Regions from separate parts of the Photorhabdus laumondii genome, predicted to be linked through region 2. Evidence: predicted binding sites of a transcription regulator. Region 2 holds the regulator's gene; the other holds the start of a gene.
What was found. Region 2 encodes sigma-54, which starts transcription at its own class of promoters, with help from an activator protein. Its sites were predicted from a motif close to GTTGGCACANNTTTCGCTNT; they were not measured.

Region 1 (7,998 bases), 1.2 Mb from region 2:
GTGAGTGAATGCAGCCAACAAAGAAGCAACTTGAAAGATGACGGGTATAGGTTTGTACGTTTTCAAATGCGATACCAAAGAGAACAACGCCCATTAATGGCACCAAAGCTTTTCTTTTAATGGACAACTTGTCTTTGGATAGTTGATCGCTTGTATTGAAGTAAACGATCCTAAACTGAGTTCGATAAATTCCCTCCCCTGAAGAAAGCAATCTACTACAGGGAAAGGGCTTGAATGTTTTTAGAAAACAGGAGAATCAACCATGTATATGTTTTTACCTTTTTTACTCGCATTATTTGCGGTTATCACCACCCTATATGGCAAGTATAAAACGAGTTATACCCTCTGGGGCCTTCTTTCGGTGACGACTGTAGCTTGGTTTATCCATCATGCAACTGATTCGTTAAATCTATCTTTTTAACGGGAGACAATCTGATGAATCAGGTATTAGCAACAAAACAACAGATCAGCTTCGGCATGATATTTAACCTCATAGGGTTATTTGCTATCAGTGCTGTCCTAACCCTTGCCTTCTATTATCAATTGGTCCTTTCAGAACTCCCTTGTCCATTATGTTTGCTACAGCGAGCAGGCATGATCATGATAGGGTTTGGTTTCCTGTTTAATCTGTGTTTTGGTATCAAAAGTGCGCACTATGGCTTATCACTTATCGGCTGTGTCGTGACTGGCATTGTTGCGATCCGACAAGTATTTTTACATATCACACCCGGTGATCTCGGTTATGGTTCCGCGCTTTTTGGTATACATTTCTACACTTGGGCCCTTATCTGCTCAGTAATCGCGATTATCGGCATATCCGTCATGCTGATATTGAAAAGCCTGGAAAAAACAACCGAAGAAAAGCAAAAAACATCTGCCATCGGTCAGATTATTATCGGATTATTTGTCATATTAATTACCGCAAATTTAATCTCCACTATTTTGGAGTGTGGCGGTGGGCAGTGTGATGACAACCCAACGTTCTATCAATTGCTCGGTAAATAATTCATTTGTTAAAAAAACTCAGGGCGCCATTGGCGCCCTAAGCATGGGTATTGCAGGAAAGATTATGCTTCTTTACTGCGATACGCACGACGGCGTTCGTTTTCCGTCAAATGGCGTTTACGCAGACGAATAGACACCGGGGTCACTTCCACCAGCTCGTCATCATCAATAAACTCCAAAGCCTGCTCCAGGGTTTTCTTAATATGTGGAGACAGGGTTGTCGCTTCGTCAGTACCAGATGCACGGACGTTAGTCAGTTTCTTACCTGTCAGACAGTTAACTGTCAGGTCATTAGAACGAGAATGAATACCGATCACTTGACCTTCATACACTTCTGCACCATGACCAAGGAATAACTTACCGCGCTCCTGTAAGCTGTAAAGTGCATAAGCAACTGCTTTACCCTGACCATTGGAAATCATCACGCCGTTCTGACGGCGACCGATTTCACCCGGACGAATATCATCATAGTGGCTGAATGTTGCATACAGCAGACCGGTACCGGAGGTCATCGTCATGAACTCAGTACGAAAGCCAATCAGACCACGGCTTGGAATAACATAATCAAGACGCACACGACCTTTACCGTCTGGTAACATATCGCGCAGATCCGCTTTACGCTCACCCAAGCCCTGCATCACATCTCCCTGATGCTGCTCTTCAATATCCAGCGTTACTTGTTCGAAAGGTTCTTGCTTACGACCATCGATCTCACGGAAGATAACTTTCGGACGGGATACCGCCAGTTCAAAACCTTCACGGCGCATGTTCTCAATCAGAACAGATAAGTGCAATTCACCACGGCCAGAAACACGGAACGCATCCGGATCTTCGGTTTCTTCGACACGCAGGGCGACATTGTGAACCAACTCTTTCTTTAGACGCTCAAGGATTTGACGTGAGGTGACATATTTGCCTTCACGTCCACAGAAAGGGGAGGTGTTAACACAGAAATACATGCTTACCGTCGGCTCATCAACAGCCAAGGGTGGCAATGCTTCAACAGCATTAGTATCACACAGCGTATCGGAAATATTCAGCTCACCCAAGCCGGTAATCGCAACGATGTCGCCCGCTTCCGCTTGCTCACTCTCAATACGCTCCAGCCCCAGATGACCCAGTACCTTACCGATTTTGCCGTTCCGGGTTTTACCTTCACTATCAATAATTGTAACGTTCTGGTTTGGCTTAACAGTACCGCGCTTAATACGGCCAATCCCGATAACACCAACATAATTGTTATAGTCCAGCTGAGAAATCTGCATCTGGAATGAACCATTAAGGTCAACTTTCGGTGGTTCTACATGATCGACAATCGCCTGATACAACGGCGTCATATCTTCCGCCATATCTTCATGATCAGTACCGGCAATTCCCATCAATGCCGATGCATAGATAATGGGGAAGTCCAGTTGCTCATCAGTCGCACCCAGATTGACAAACAGGTCAAATACCTGATCCACAACCCAATCAGGGCGTGCGCCAGGACGGTCAACTTTGTTAATGACCACAATCGGTTTCAAACCATGAGCGAACGCTTTCTGTGTCACAAAACGGGTCTGAGGCATTGGCCCGTCCATAGCATCGACCAGCAAGAGTACGCTGTCGACCATAGACATAACACGTTCTACTTCACCGCCGAAATCGGCATGTCCCGGAGTGTCTACGATATTAATACGGTAGTCATTCCATTTAATGGCGGTATTTTTTGCGAGAATAGTAATTCCACGCTCTTTCTCCAGATCATTGGAGTCCATCACACGCTCTGTCGTTGTCGCACGGTCACCGAAAGTACCGGATTGTTGCAGCAGCTTGTCAACCAGGGTCGTTTTACCGTGGTCAACGTGCGCGATAATGGCGATATTACGCAATTTTTCGATCACAAACTTTGCCTCAGGCATTTATAGAAATGGCGCGCTATTGTACACACATTGGTCGAAGGACTAAACAGGATCACAATAATCTACGCTTAACAACTTGATAACAATGAAATTGTGATCCCTTTCACACCCATAAATAGACGCATTTTTGACATAAACGCACTAATATTGTGCGCCTCAGTAATACAATTGCACCAATATAGTGCAATTTTCCCAAATATTCAGATATCCCATCACCGGTATACCCACGATACAGTATATTGCAAGGCGTTAAAAAGTTGGCATGCTTTTCGCAAAAGCTTTTCGTGATTGAATTGATTTTCACAACTATTTGACTTTCACAACTATAAGTTTGCAAACGTGTAATATAACCTTGTTAAGGTAAAACGATGTGATTGTGTTTTCTTTAGTCTTAATCACGACAATTTTATCAAGACCGACACAAACCAGGAGAAACCGAGTATGTCCGTTGAACATGTTTTAACCATGATTGAAGAGCATCAGGTGAAGTTTATTGATTTGCGTTTCACTGATACCAAAGGCAAAGAACAACATATGACCATTCCTGCTCATCAGGTTAATGCAGACTTCTTTGAAGATGGCAAAATGTTTGACGGATCTTCAATCAGCGGTTGGAAAGGGATTAACGAATCTGACATGGTACTGATGCCAGACCCAAGCACAGCCATGCTTGATCCCTTCTTTGACGATGCCACACTGACTCTACGTTGTGACATTTTGGAACCAGGCACTATGCAAGGCTATGACCGTGATCCCCGTTCCATCTCCAAGCGTGCTGAAAACTTCCTACGTTCAAGCGGCATTGCCGATACTGTCCTGTGCGGACCAGAGCCTGAGTTTTTCCTGTTTGATGACGTGCGCTTCAGCAGTGCCATGTCTCATTCTTACTATCACATCGATGATATCGAAGCTGCATGGAATTCCGGGACGCAGTACGAAGGCGGTAACAAAGGCCATCGGCCTGCGGTAAAAGGCGGTTATGCTCCGCTGCCTCCTGTTGATTCTTCGCAGGATTTACGTTCAGCGATGTGCCTGACGATGGAAGAGATGGGGTTGGTTGTAGAGGCTCACCATCATGAAGTGGGAACAGCAGGCCAAAATGAAATCGCCACCCGCTTTAACACCATGACCAAAAAAGCGGACGAAACCCAAATTTACAAATACGTCGTACATAATGTCGCGCACAATTTTGGCAAAACCGCAACCTTTATGCCAAAACCACTGGTTGGTGATAATGGTTCCGGTATGCACTGCCATATGTCTCTGTCTAAAAACGGTACTAACTTGTTTGCTGGTGACAAATACGGCGGTCTATCTGAACTGGCGCTATTCTACATTGGCGGTATTATCAAACATGCTCGTGCGCTGAACGCGTTTACCAACCCGACAACCAACTCTTATAAACGTTTGGTTCCGGGCTATGAAGCCCCGGTGATGCTGGCCTACTCTGCCCGTAACCGTTCGGCATCTATCCGTATTCCGGTTGTTGCCAGCACCAAAGCTCGCCGTATTGAAGTACGTTTCCCTGATCCGGCGGCTAACCCTTATCTGGCATTCGCCGCTCAATTGATGGCTGGCCTTGACGGCATCATCAATAAAATCCATCCGGGTGATGCGATGGATAAAAACCTGTATGACCTACCACCGGAAGAAGCTAAAGAGATCCCAACTGTCGCCTCTTCTCTGGATGAAGCACTGGCAGCACTGGATGCCGACCGTGAATTCTTGACTCGTGGCGGTGTATTCACCGATGACGCCATTGATGCTTATATTGACTTGAAAAACAGTGAAATAGAGCGTGTCCGTCTGACACCACATCCACTGGAGTTTGAACTCTATTACAGTGTGTAATTAGCAGCACCGTTTCCGCTGATCATTTTTTGTTGCCGTGAAACCTTTAGCCCATCTTCGGATGGGCCCTTTTCCTGCTATCCAAATTTCAGGCTTTGACTGGGTTTTACGCTCGAACATGATACAGTGCACCAAAAAAGTGCAGGAGTGTGGATGAAAACGGAAAATCTGCCCGATAGCGGGCAAATATTAAATTCGCTCATTAACAGTGTACTGGTACTGGATACTGATCTCGTCATCCGCTATGCCAACCATGCAGCACTACAATTATTCGCTCAGAGTGCCCGTAAACTATTCGGTACACCTCTTCCAGTACTGTTCAGCTATTTTTCACTGGATACAGAACTGATGCATTCTAGTCTGGTCAGCGGCCAGAGTTTTACTGATAACGAAGTAACATTAGTGGTTGAGAACCGCTTTCACATTATGTCGCTCAGTGCCCAACCGATTTCCGAGCAGTTCATCTTGCTGGAACTGGCACCTATGGATAGTCAACGCCGGTTAAGCCAAGAGCAGGTACAACAAGCTCAGCAGACAGCCGCACGGGAATTGGTTCGGGGGCTGGCACATGAAATCAAAAACCCCCTTGGTGGGTTGAGAGGAGCCGCGCAATTGCTGTCAAAAGCACTGCCTGATCCTGCTTTGCAGGAATACACCCAGGTGATTATTGAACAAGCCGACCGATTGCGCCATCTGGTAGACAGATTGCTTGGCCCACAACATCCGGGTGAACGAATTAAGCAAAGCATTCATTATGTTGCTGAACGAGTTTCCCAGTTAGTCTCGCTGGAAATGCCGGATAACGTCACACTGGTAAAAGATTATGATCCCAGTTTGCCAGAACTGGCCCACTATCCTGATCAAATTGAACAGGTACTACTAAATATCACCCGTAATGCCTTGCAAGCGCTAGGAAAACAGGGGGGAACCATTACCCTCCGCACTCGTACTGCTTTTCAGATTACCTTGCATGGTAAGCGCTATCGTCTGGCGGCCAGAATTGACGTGGAAGATAACGGGCCAGGTATCCCGCCACAAATTCAGGATACCTTGTTTTACCCAATGGTCAGTGCGCATGAAGGCGGAACAGGTCTTGGTCTATCCATTGCTCGTAATTTAATAGACCAACACTCCGGCAAAATAGAATTTACCAGTTGGCCGGGGCACACAGCATTTTCTATCTACTTACCCATTAAGAAATAGAGGATAACGATGCAACAGGGAAAAATTTGGATCGTCGATGATGACAGTTCAATCCGCTGGGTACTGGAACGGGCGTTAAGTAACGCGGGGATGGAATGTACCAGTTTTGCCGACGCGGATAGCGCCCTGACCGCGCTGGCCCAAAACACACCTGATGTACTGATTTCGGATATCCGTATGCCGGGAATGAATGGGCTAAACCTACTGAATAATATCAAACAGAGCAACCCGTTGCTGCCAGTCATCATTATGACCGCCCATTCTGATCTGGATGCTGCGGTCAATGCTTACCAACAAGGCGCTTTTGATTACTTACCAAAACCCTTTGATATTGATGAAGCCGTCGCATTGCTGGAACGAGCGCTTAGTCACTCCCGCGATCAGAATCAATCAATTAAAAGTCCACAGGTTGTCACACCCGTTTCTGACATGATAGGAGAAGCGCCTGCCATGCAGGACGTTTACCGCATTATCGGCCGCCTCTCCCGTTCCTCTATCAGCGTCCTAATTAATGGCGAATCCGGTACCGGAAAAGAGCTGGTGGCTCATGCGCTGCACCGTCACAGCCCTCGGGCCAATGAGCCATTTATTGCCCTTAACATGGCAGCTATCCCTAAAGATTTAATTGAGTCAGAGTTGTTTGGTCATGAAAAAGGGGCTTTCACTGGCGCTAATCAAGTACGTCATGGGCGGTTTGAACAGGCTAATCGTGGCTCACTGTTTCTGGATGAAATTGGTGATATGCCTCTGGACATTCAGACCCGTCTGTTACGGGTATTGGCGGAAGGTCAGTTCTACCGAGTTGGCGGGTATGCTCCCGTAAAAGTGGATGTGAGAATTATCGCGGCAACCCATCAGGATCTAGAGCGCTTGGTACAGAAAGGCAAATTCCGTGAAGATCTCTATCACCGCCTCAATGTTATTCGTATGCAATTACCGCCCTTACGTGACAGAGTAGAGGATATCCCTCGCCTGACCCGCCATTTCCTACAACAGACCGCAAAAGAATTGGGCGTAGAAACAAAGATTCTCCATCCTGACGCAGAAATAGCCTTAATGCGTTTACCTTGGCCGGGCAATGTTCGCCAGTTGGAAAATATCTGCCGCTGGCTGACGGTCATGGCGGCAAGCCAGGAAGTATTAGTGCAAGATTTGCCATCTGAATTATTTGAAACTCATCATAATACCGAAAGCGGTATGACAACATCTGTAAATACAGTATCTATAAATACCGTACCCGCAAATACAACACCTACAAATACAATACCGAAAAATTGGTCGCAGCTACTTGCCCAGTGGGCAACAACTGCATTGGAACATGGTCAGCAGGATCTGTTATCGGAAGCATTACCGTTATTGGAGCGTACCTTACTTGATTGTGCACTGAAGCATACCAAAGGCCATAAACAAGAGGCTGCACGATTGCTAGGTTGGGGACGCAATACGATTACACGGAAGTTAAAAGAACTCGGGTTGGAGTAAGGATATATTCGCAAATCAGGCTATTGCCTATTTATGGATACCCCAATTTTATGGTTGAAACAGGGCTATAATCGCCCCATTTCTATCTCTCTTACCAGTGCTGATATATCTACACCGTAATTTATTGACGTTTCCGACTCTGGTCCGCATGCCTGCTCAGGAATCCGTTGATGTTGATAGTGGGGGTTCTTGCTCTGCTGAAAGCCCTTAGTAAACAGTATTTCAGCTCGCAATGCTTCAAAACTGTAACCACGACCAACATGGTTCACCACTCTAATCAAATTGTTCAGATTCTCTATATAAGCATTAGTGATCGGGTGGTCGAAGTAAGCAAAAACATCATCATGCCAGTTATCTATAGCTTTAACGAGTGGGTCAAAATACACCTTCATTTCAGGTGTTATCTGTCTAAGCCAAACATAGTAGGCTTGCTGTGCCTCGTACCTATTTTTGCAGTCCCATATGCCGAAAAATGACTCTTTCAACTCGTAAGCATAACCCAAGTCGGGATAGTTGAGTATCCAGTCAGAGAATCGCATATATTCAGCATCTGTCT
Region 2 (7,998 bases):
TCACCCGGCAAAAACTGGGTATGACCGTCATTTGCGATGAAAATAGGTATATTGATGGTATTTTTACTGACGGTGACTTACGGCGAGTATTTGATATGGGCGTCGATTTGTACAATGTCAAAATTTCAGATGTTATGACAACGGGCGGTATCCGCATCAAACCGCATGCCCTTGCAGTTGATGCATTGAACTTAATGCAGTCACACCATATCACGTCCTTATTAGTTGCAGAGGACAATAAATTGCTTGGTGTATTACATATGCATGACCTGCTACAAGCGGGTGTGGTGTAACCGGAGAAAACGCCTTAATGAGCCAATTAGTTTATTTGGACACCTGTTATGGTCCAGTTGATAAAGACGTTATTGAAAAAGCCCGTAAAATCCGCTTGCTGATTTGCGATGTTGACGGTGTTATGTCCGATGGCCGGATCTATATGGGCAATAACGGTGAAGAATTAAAAACATTTAATGTTCGAGATGGTTACGGAATTCGCTGCTTAATTACTTCAGGAATCGAAGTCGCTATTATTACCGGTCGTAAAGCAAAATTGCTGGAAGATCGAGCAAACACCTTAGGTATTACACATCTTTACCAAGGACAAAGTGATAAGGTTTTGGCGTACCAAAAATTGTTAGATACACTGGGATTAAGACCAGAACAGGTTGCTTACATCGGCGATGATCTGATTGACTGGCCGGTCATGGAACAAGTGGGGTTATCTGTCGCTGTGGCAGATGCACATCCATTGCTCTTACCAAAAGCGCATTATGTCACCCAAATTGCAGGGGGGCACGGCGCGGTAAGGGAACTTTGTGATTTGGTGCTTTTTGCTCAGAATAAGCTGGAAGAAGCCAAAGGATTATCAATATAGTAGGTTGAAGTGAAACGAGAATGGATAGAATCAAATCCTGGTTGGTGATAACTCTGGTATTAATCATCCTGGCGTTAATTGGCTGGAACTTGTCTGATTCAGATGAGATTAAATCATCTTCTGCCACAGATAACAGTCAGCCAACCTATCAAAGTCAGGAAGCTATAACTTTTGTTTATGACCCTACGGGGAAACTGACGTATAAACTGGTCGCTGATGACGTCCAAAACTATGCAGAGTCAAAACTTACTTGGTTTACTAAACCGGTATTAATTACTTATGACTCAAATGCCATTGCTACATGGACAGTTCGTGCTAACAAAGCCAAACTAACTAATGACAAAATGCTCTATCTTTACGGAGACGTACAGGTTGACAGTCTAACTAATACGTCACAATTACAACGTATTACTACAGAGAACGCTATCATCAACCTGACCACTCAGGATGTTTCATCTGACGATCAGGTCACACTGATTGGTGTCGGGCTAAAATCCGTCGGTATGAAAATGCGTGGCAACCTGAGAAACAAAACCGCTGAACTGATTGAAAAGGTTAACACCTACTATGAAATCCAACATGAAAAACAGAATCCGTAATGCTTTTATTGCCAGTGCTATCTTTGTAGTCAGTCTTCCCGCTATGGCACTGAAAGATGACACACAGAAACCCATTTCTATCGATTCTGCTAAACAAGCCCTTGACATGACAGGGAACACTGCCACATTTACAGAAGATGTGATCGTCAAACAGGGTTCTATCGATATCCGCGCTGACAAAGTTGTTGTGACTCGCCCAGATGGCGATTCTAAGAAAATGGTTATTGAAGCATTTGGCAATCCGGTAACCTTCTATCAATTACAGGACAATGGCAAACCAATCAAGGGCCGCGGTGCCAAAATGCGTTACGAAATGGATAAAGAGCTGGTTACACTCACTGGCAATGCCTATTTAGAACAGTTAGACAGCAATATAAAAGGCGACCGTATCACCTATCTAGTCCCAACTCAGCAGATGGAAGCGTTTAGTGACAAAGGTAAACGAGTGACCACCGTCCTACTACCTTCTCAATTACAAGAAGAAGGCCCAGGGGCTAACAACAAGAGTAAATAACGATATATGGCAATACTAAACGCAGAAAACCTGGCAAAAGCTTACAAAGGCCGTAAGGTCGTTGAAAATGTCAGCCTAAACGTGAACTCCGGCGAAATTGTCGGCCTGCTTGGTCCGAACGGTGCAGGGAAAACGACGACTTTCTATATGGTCGTCGGTATCGTTTCACGGGATACCGGGACAATTACCATTGATAATGAAGATATTAGCCTACTGCCACTTCACGAACGGGCACGCCGTGGTATTGGTTATTTGCCTCAGGAAGCTTCTATTTTCCGCCGGCTAAGCGTATTCGACAACCTGATGGCTGTATTGGAGATCCGCCAGGATCTGACTCAAGAACAGCGGAAAGAACGTGCCGAAGAGCTGATGGAAGAGTTCCATATCAGCCACCTACGTGACAATCTTGGTCAATCACTTTCCGGAGGTGAACGTCGCCGCGTAGAGATTGCCAGAGCGCTGGCAGCTAATCCGAAATTTATTTTGCTGGATGAGCCTTTCGCCGGCGTAGATCCTATCTCAGTCATCGATATCAAGAAAATCATTCAGCATTTGAGAGATTATGGACTAGGGGTCCTTATCACAGACCACAATGTCCGTGAAACATTGGATGTATGCGAACGTGCTTATATTGTCAGCCAAGGGCATCTGATTGCTCACGGCACACCTAATGATATTCTTAATAATGAACAGGTGAAGCGCGTTTATTTAGGCGAAGGTTTCCGGCTCTAATTCGGCCAGGAGAATTGATTTAACGCTATGAAGCAAAGTTTGCAACTCAGGCTTAGTCAGCAACTGGCTATGACACCACAGCTCCAACAAGCTATTCGTTTGTTGCAACTTTCTACGCTTGAACTCCAACAGGAAATACAACAAGCGTTAGAAATGAATCCTTTGCTTGAACAGGATGAAGAACATCAGGAAATTGGCAATCAGGAACTTCCCGATAACGAAACGGAAGCTATGGATACGCTTGATGCCTTGCAACAAAAGGATATGCCAGATGAGTTACCCCTGGATGTCAGTTGGGATGAAATTTACACCGCTGGCACACCTTCCGGGACACGCAATGACTATAACGACGACGGCGAACTGCCACTTTACCAAGGTGAAACCGTTCAAACCCTGCAAGACTATTTGATGTGGCAGGCAAAGTTGACCCCTTTCACGGAAATAGATGCGGCGATTGCGACATCAATCATTGATGCCGTAGATGACACTGGCTATCTCACTGTACCACTAGAAGATATCCTTGCCAGCCTCGGCGACAACCAACTCACTCTGGCAGAAGTGGAAACTGTGCTCAAGCAGATACAGCATTTCGATCCTATCGGTGTCGCCGCTCGTGATCTAAAAGATTGTCTACTCGTCCAGCTATCAATGTTTCCGCCAGAAACACCTTACCTGAAAGAGGCAAAACTGATCGTTTGCAACCATTTGGAGCTATTAGGTCATTGGGATTTCCGCAATTTAATCCGTCTGAGCCACTTGACAGAAGATACTCTGAAAGAGGCCATAAGTTTAATCCAGTCACTTGCACCAAAGCCTGGCCTGGCAATAAACACTGGCGAATCAGAATATGTCATCCCCGATGTACTGGTTCGAAAAGAAAGTGAACACTGGCAAGTAGAATTGAATACAGATAGTATCCCCCGTTTACACATTAATCAGCATTATGCAGAGCTTGGGCAACATACGCGCAATGAAAGTGACAGTCAGTTTATCCGCAATAACCTACAAGAGGCCAAGTGGCTTATCAAAAGCCTGGAAAGCCGAAATGATACTCTGCTGAAAGTTGCGCGTTGTATTGTAGAACAGCAACAGGAATTTTTTGAACATGGTGAAGAATATATGAAACCGATGGTCTTGGCAGACATTGCTTTCCAGGTTGATATGCATGAATCCACCATTTCCAGGGTGACTACCCAGAAATTCCTGCACAGCCCACGTGGTATTTTTGAATTGAAGTATTTTTTCTCCAGCCATGTCAATACAGAAAGTGGAGGCGAAGCCTCTTCAACTGCAATACGGGCTTTGGTGAAAAAACTGGTAGCAGCGGAGAACTCCGCCAAACCATTAAGTGACAGCAAACTGACGAGCATGCTAGCCGATCAAGGCATCATGGTTGCCCGACGAACTGTCGCAAAATATCGAGAGTCGTTATCCATTCCGCCATCAAACCAACGTAGGCGTCTGGTTTGAAATGAACAGAGAAGGAAGACAATATGCAACTCAAAATAACCGGCCACAATATTGAAATTACTGATGCATTACGCGACATTATCACTGCAAAATGCAGCAAACTGGATCAATATTTCGACAGGATCAACCTGACTCAGGTAATCCTCCGAGTGGAAAAGGTACAACAAATCGCCGAAGCTACTGTACACATTAACGGAGGTGAGTTGCACGCATCATCAGAACATGAAGATATGTATGCAGCAATTGATGGACTGGTCGATAAACTGGCGCGTCAATTAACCAAGCATAAAGACAAACTGAAACATCATTAACAGTTATTTAACAAAAAATGTAGTAACAACAGCAGAGTATTGCTGTAAAACAGTGCGCAAATACAGGATGCCACAGATAACCTATGGCATCCTGTATCAATAAGCACCTAAGTGAATAGGAAAATGAATAATCAAGCAGATTTACTACTAAGTTCGGTGCTTTCCCTCGCATGTACGCGCAATAATGTACATTGTTCGAGCAAAAAACGGGCTTTAGAGATTATCAGTGAGCTAGCATCTCAGCAGCTTAAGTTACCAGAAAATGTCGTATTCGAAGCAATATTGACCCGAGAAAAAGTAGGTACTACTGGAATTGGCAGTGGTATTGCCATCCCCCACGGTAAGTTAGATGAAGAAAGCTCAGATCAAGCGGTTGGCGTTTTCCTAAATCTGGAACAACCTATTGCTTTCGATGCCATTGATAATCAACCAGTCGATTTGCTGTTTGCTTTACTGGTTCCAAACGATCAATGCCAAACACACCTACACACATTGTCATTGATTGCCAAACGTCTTGCAGATAAAAATCTCTGCCGTCGTTTAAGATCGGCACAAAGTGATGAAGAACTATACACAATTATCACTGAATAACTGTTGCAATGCATGGATAGCAATAGAAGCAATAGATAAGAGTGGCTCATAATAACCACTAAAAAATTAAGGGGAGTTGCCTCATGGTGCTGATGATAGTCAGTGGCCGTTCCGGTTCAGGTAAATCCGTTGCCTTACGCGCACTGGAAGATATGGGTTTTTATTGTGTAGACAACTTGCCGGTAGTATTACTACCGGAATTAGCAAATACGCTAGCTGACCGCGATATTTCTGCTGCGGTTAGTATTGATGTAAGAAACATGCCGGAATCACCTGAAGTTTTCGAAGAAGCTCTGACTAAACTACCAGCGAGTTTCTCACCGCAATTATTATTCCTCGATGCTGAACGTAATACATTGATCCGCCGTTATAGCGACACTCGCCGTCTGCATCCGCTATCAAGCAAAAATCTTTCTCTGGAAAGCGCGATTGATCAAGAAAGTGATCTGCTGGAACCCCTTCGTTCAAGAGCTGACCTGATTATCGACACTTCCGAAATGTCAGTCCATGAATTGGCTGAGATGCTAAGAACGCGTCTGCTCGGCAAACGGGAACGTGAGTTGACAATGGTCTTTGAGTCTTTCGGCTTCAAGCATGGCATTCCAATTGATGCCGACTATGTTTTTGACGTACGTTTCCTGCCAAACCCACACTGGGACCCCAAATTACGGCCAATGACCGGTCTTGATCGTCCTGTAGCCGCTTTCCTCGACCGTCATACGGAAGTGCATAACTTCATCTATCAAACCCGCAGTTATCTTGAACTCTGGCTACCCATGCTTGAAACCAATAACCGCAGCTATCTGACCGTTGCTATTGGCTGTACCGGCGGTAAACACCGTTCTGTTTATGTGGCAGAACAGTTGGCCGATTATTTTCGTTCCAGAGGAAAAAACGTACAGTCGCGCCACCGTACTCTCGAAAAGCGAAAATAATGACTGTCAAGCAGAGACTTGAAATCAAAAATCGGCTGGGAATGCACGCCCGGCCAGCAATGAAGCTGTATGATCTAGTACAGCTCTTTGAATCTCATGTCATTTTACGCAATGATAGCCATGTTGAAGCCGAGGCCAGCAGCGTAATTGCTATGCTAATGCTGGATTCAGAAAAAGGCAGCTATATTGAAGTTGAAGCCAGTGGCCCAGATGAAGAGCAAGCTCTCGCAGCTATTATTGATCTATTTAATTCGGGATTTGACGAAGAATAACGTTGCTCACTCACCTGAGGATTATCATGTCCTTCACTGTTTTCATTAGCAGCACAAAACAGTTCGTGATCATGATCTCTTTATTTTCCAGTAAGAACAGCCTACTATCAGGTTAATCATTTTAAATAACACCCCCCTCCTCATGGTGCGGGGTGTTATTTTGTATTGGAATCCATTTGGAGTGTGGTATGACTAAACCAGCAATTATCATCAACGAATTAGACGCAGAACGTTTAGATTCCCTGTTGGAACAGCCAGCGTTTGCAGATACTAGTATCGCTGACGCTTTGAATGAGGAGCTGGATCGTGCAGAGATTGTACCGCCAGCAGAAATTCCATCAGATGTTGTGACGATGAACAGCCGGGTTCGTTTTATTGATCTGACAAGCAATGAAGAACGGGTACGTACTTTAGTTTATCCAGCGTCACTGCAAGACAGTTCAGATCAGCTTTCTGTTATGGCTCCTTTAGGCGCTGCATTATTGGGCCTTCGTATCGGTGACGAAATCAGTTGGGAATTACCAAACGGCGAAGAAACCCGCGTCAAAGTATTAGAATTACTTTACCAACCAGAAGCTGCCGGTGAATATCACAGATAAAACCCTATTAAATCAATACAAAAAACCACTATCGCACAAGTGGTTTTTTGTCTTTGATAACCAAATAGCGACAAAATGGCGACAGGAATTTTATATCTTCAATTACTTTTCAACTAACCACTATACATTATGAGGTAATTATAATGTTCGAAAATAATAACAATCTGTCAATTCTTAAAGAAATAAGAGACACTTAAATATTCATTGGCTCTGATATAGATGAATCAATATCTTCAAGGAGGTTGGATAATACTTTCTGCTACAAGTGGTACAAATCCAGATAACTATCCTATTCACTCAGTTTTATTAGGTTTCATTCCTTAACAACTAATTTCAGCTCTATGTGTTCAGTAAGGCCGCGTCCTACTTGAATTCTTAAAATCAGCGCGGCTTCTGGTCATGATCCTATCTCCCACGTAAAATAGAATTTTTCCTTTAATATCATTATATTGATATTTTTCCCGTGATCCTCTTTTGATCCGAAAACTGAAATTTCCTGAAAATCTTTTCAATCATTTCAGTTTGTGATTCCTCTCACTTCTCCGGTGCTGGCACGGTTTGGCAGCTTGCCTTGTAGGATTTTAAAACTGAAAAAATTTTTTGATCCAAAGCATGCAGGCGGGTGCGGTGTAGTGCCGTTTTCGCCATAAGTTCATTTATTTCGTCATAAGCGCAGCGAGACAAACCGCCACCAGGGTGTTTATTTGATTCTTGCCACCATCAAAGAGGGAAGCAGGAATATGAAAAAAGACTGGCATACCGCCGATATTATCGCTGCGATACGTAAGAAGAATAAAACGCTGGCATCATTATCCAGAGAGCACGGTTTAAGCTCTTCAACATTAGCAAATGCTTTAACGCGCCCCTAGCCTAAAGGGGAATTACTGATTGCTCAGGAAATTGGTGTCACCCCTGCTGAAATATGGCCCAGTCGGTACTTCGACGAAAATAAGCAGCCTATCAAACGAACCGTCCGAAATGATTTACCAAACAATTCTGATATCACATAAGTTATTTCTATATCCAAAAAAGTAACGACAACTTTTAAACCACTAAGCTAATATAACACGCTGAATTATCATTTTTTTATTACACTTACTG

Region 1: a site for sigma-54 is predicted at 3,163-3,182, ahead of glnA (glutamate--ammonia ligase). Genes of this name have one in related genera too.

What each region holds. Positions count from the first base shown of each region.
Region 1 covers NZ_CP024901.1:246,907-254,904, reverse strand. The annotation lists gene PluTT01m_RS27345 (DUF5993 family protein) at 263-421, shown strand; gene PluTT01m_RS01230 (disulfide bond formation protein B) at 436-1,005, shown strand; gene typA (ribosome-dependent GTPase TypA) at 1,068-2,906, opposite strand; gene glnA (glutamate--ammonia ligase) at 3,348-4,757, shown strand; gene glnL (nitrogen regulation protein NR(II)) at 4,911-5,960, shown strand; gene glnG (nitrogen regulation protein NR(I)) at 5,970-7,442, shown strand; gene PluTT01m_RS01205 (ISL3 family transposase) at 7,508-7,998, opposite strand, start outside.
Region 2 covers NZ_CP024901.1:4,725,917-4,733,914, forward strand. The annotation lists gene kdsD (arabinose-5-phosphate isomerase KdsD) at 1-293, shown strand, start outside; gene kdsC (3-deoxy-manno-octulosonate-8-phosphatase KdsC) at 311-874, shown strand; gene lptC (LPS export ABC transporter periplasmic protein LptC) at 895-1,473, shown strand; gene lptA (lipopolysaccharide ABC transporter substrate-binding protein LptA) at 1,454-1,987, shown strand; gene lptB (LPS export ABC transporter ATP-binding protein) at 1,994-2,719, shown strand; gene rpoN (RNA polymerase factor sigma-54) at 2,747-4,189, shown strand; gene hpf (ribosome hibernation promoting factor) at 4,213-4,500, shown strand; gene ptsN (PTS IIA-like nitrogen regulatory protein PtsN) at 4,624-5,091, shown strand; gene rapZ (RNase adapter RapZ) at 5,175-6,026, shown strand; gene npr (PTS phosphocarrier protein NPr) at 6,026-6,298, shown strand; gene rnk (nucleoside diphosphate kinase regulator) at 6,487-6,897, shown strand; partial or broken gene PluTT01m_RS20815 (helix-turn-helix domain-containing protein) at 7,638-7,907, shown strand.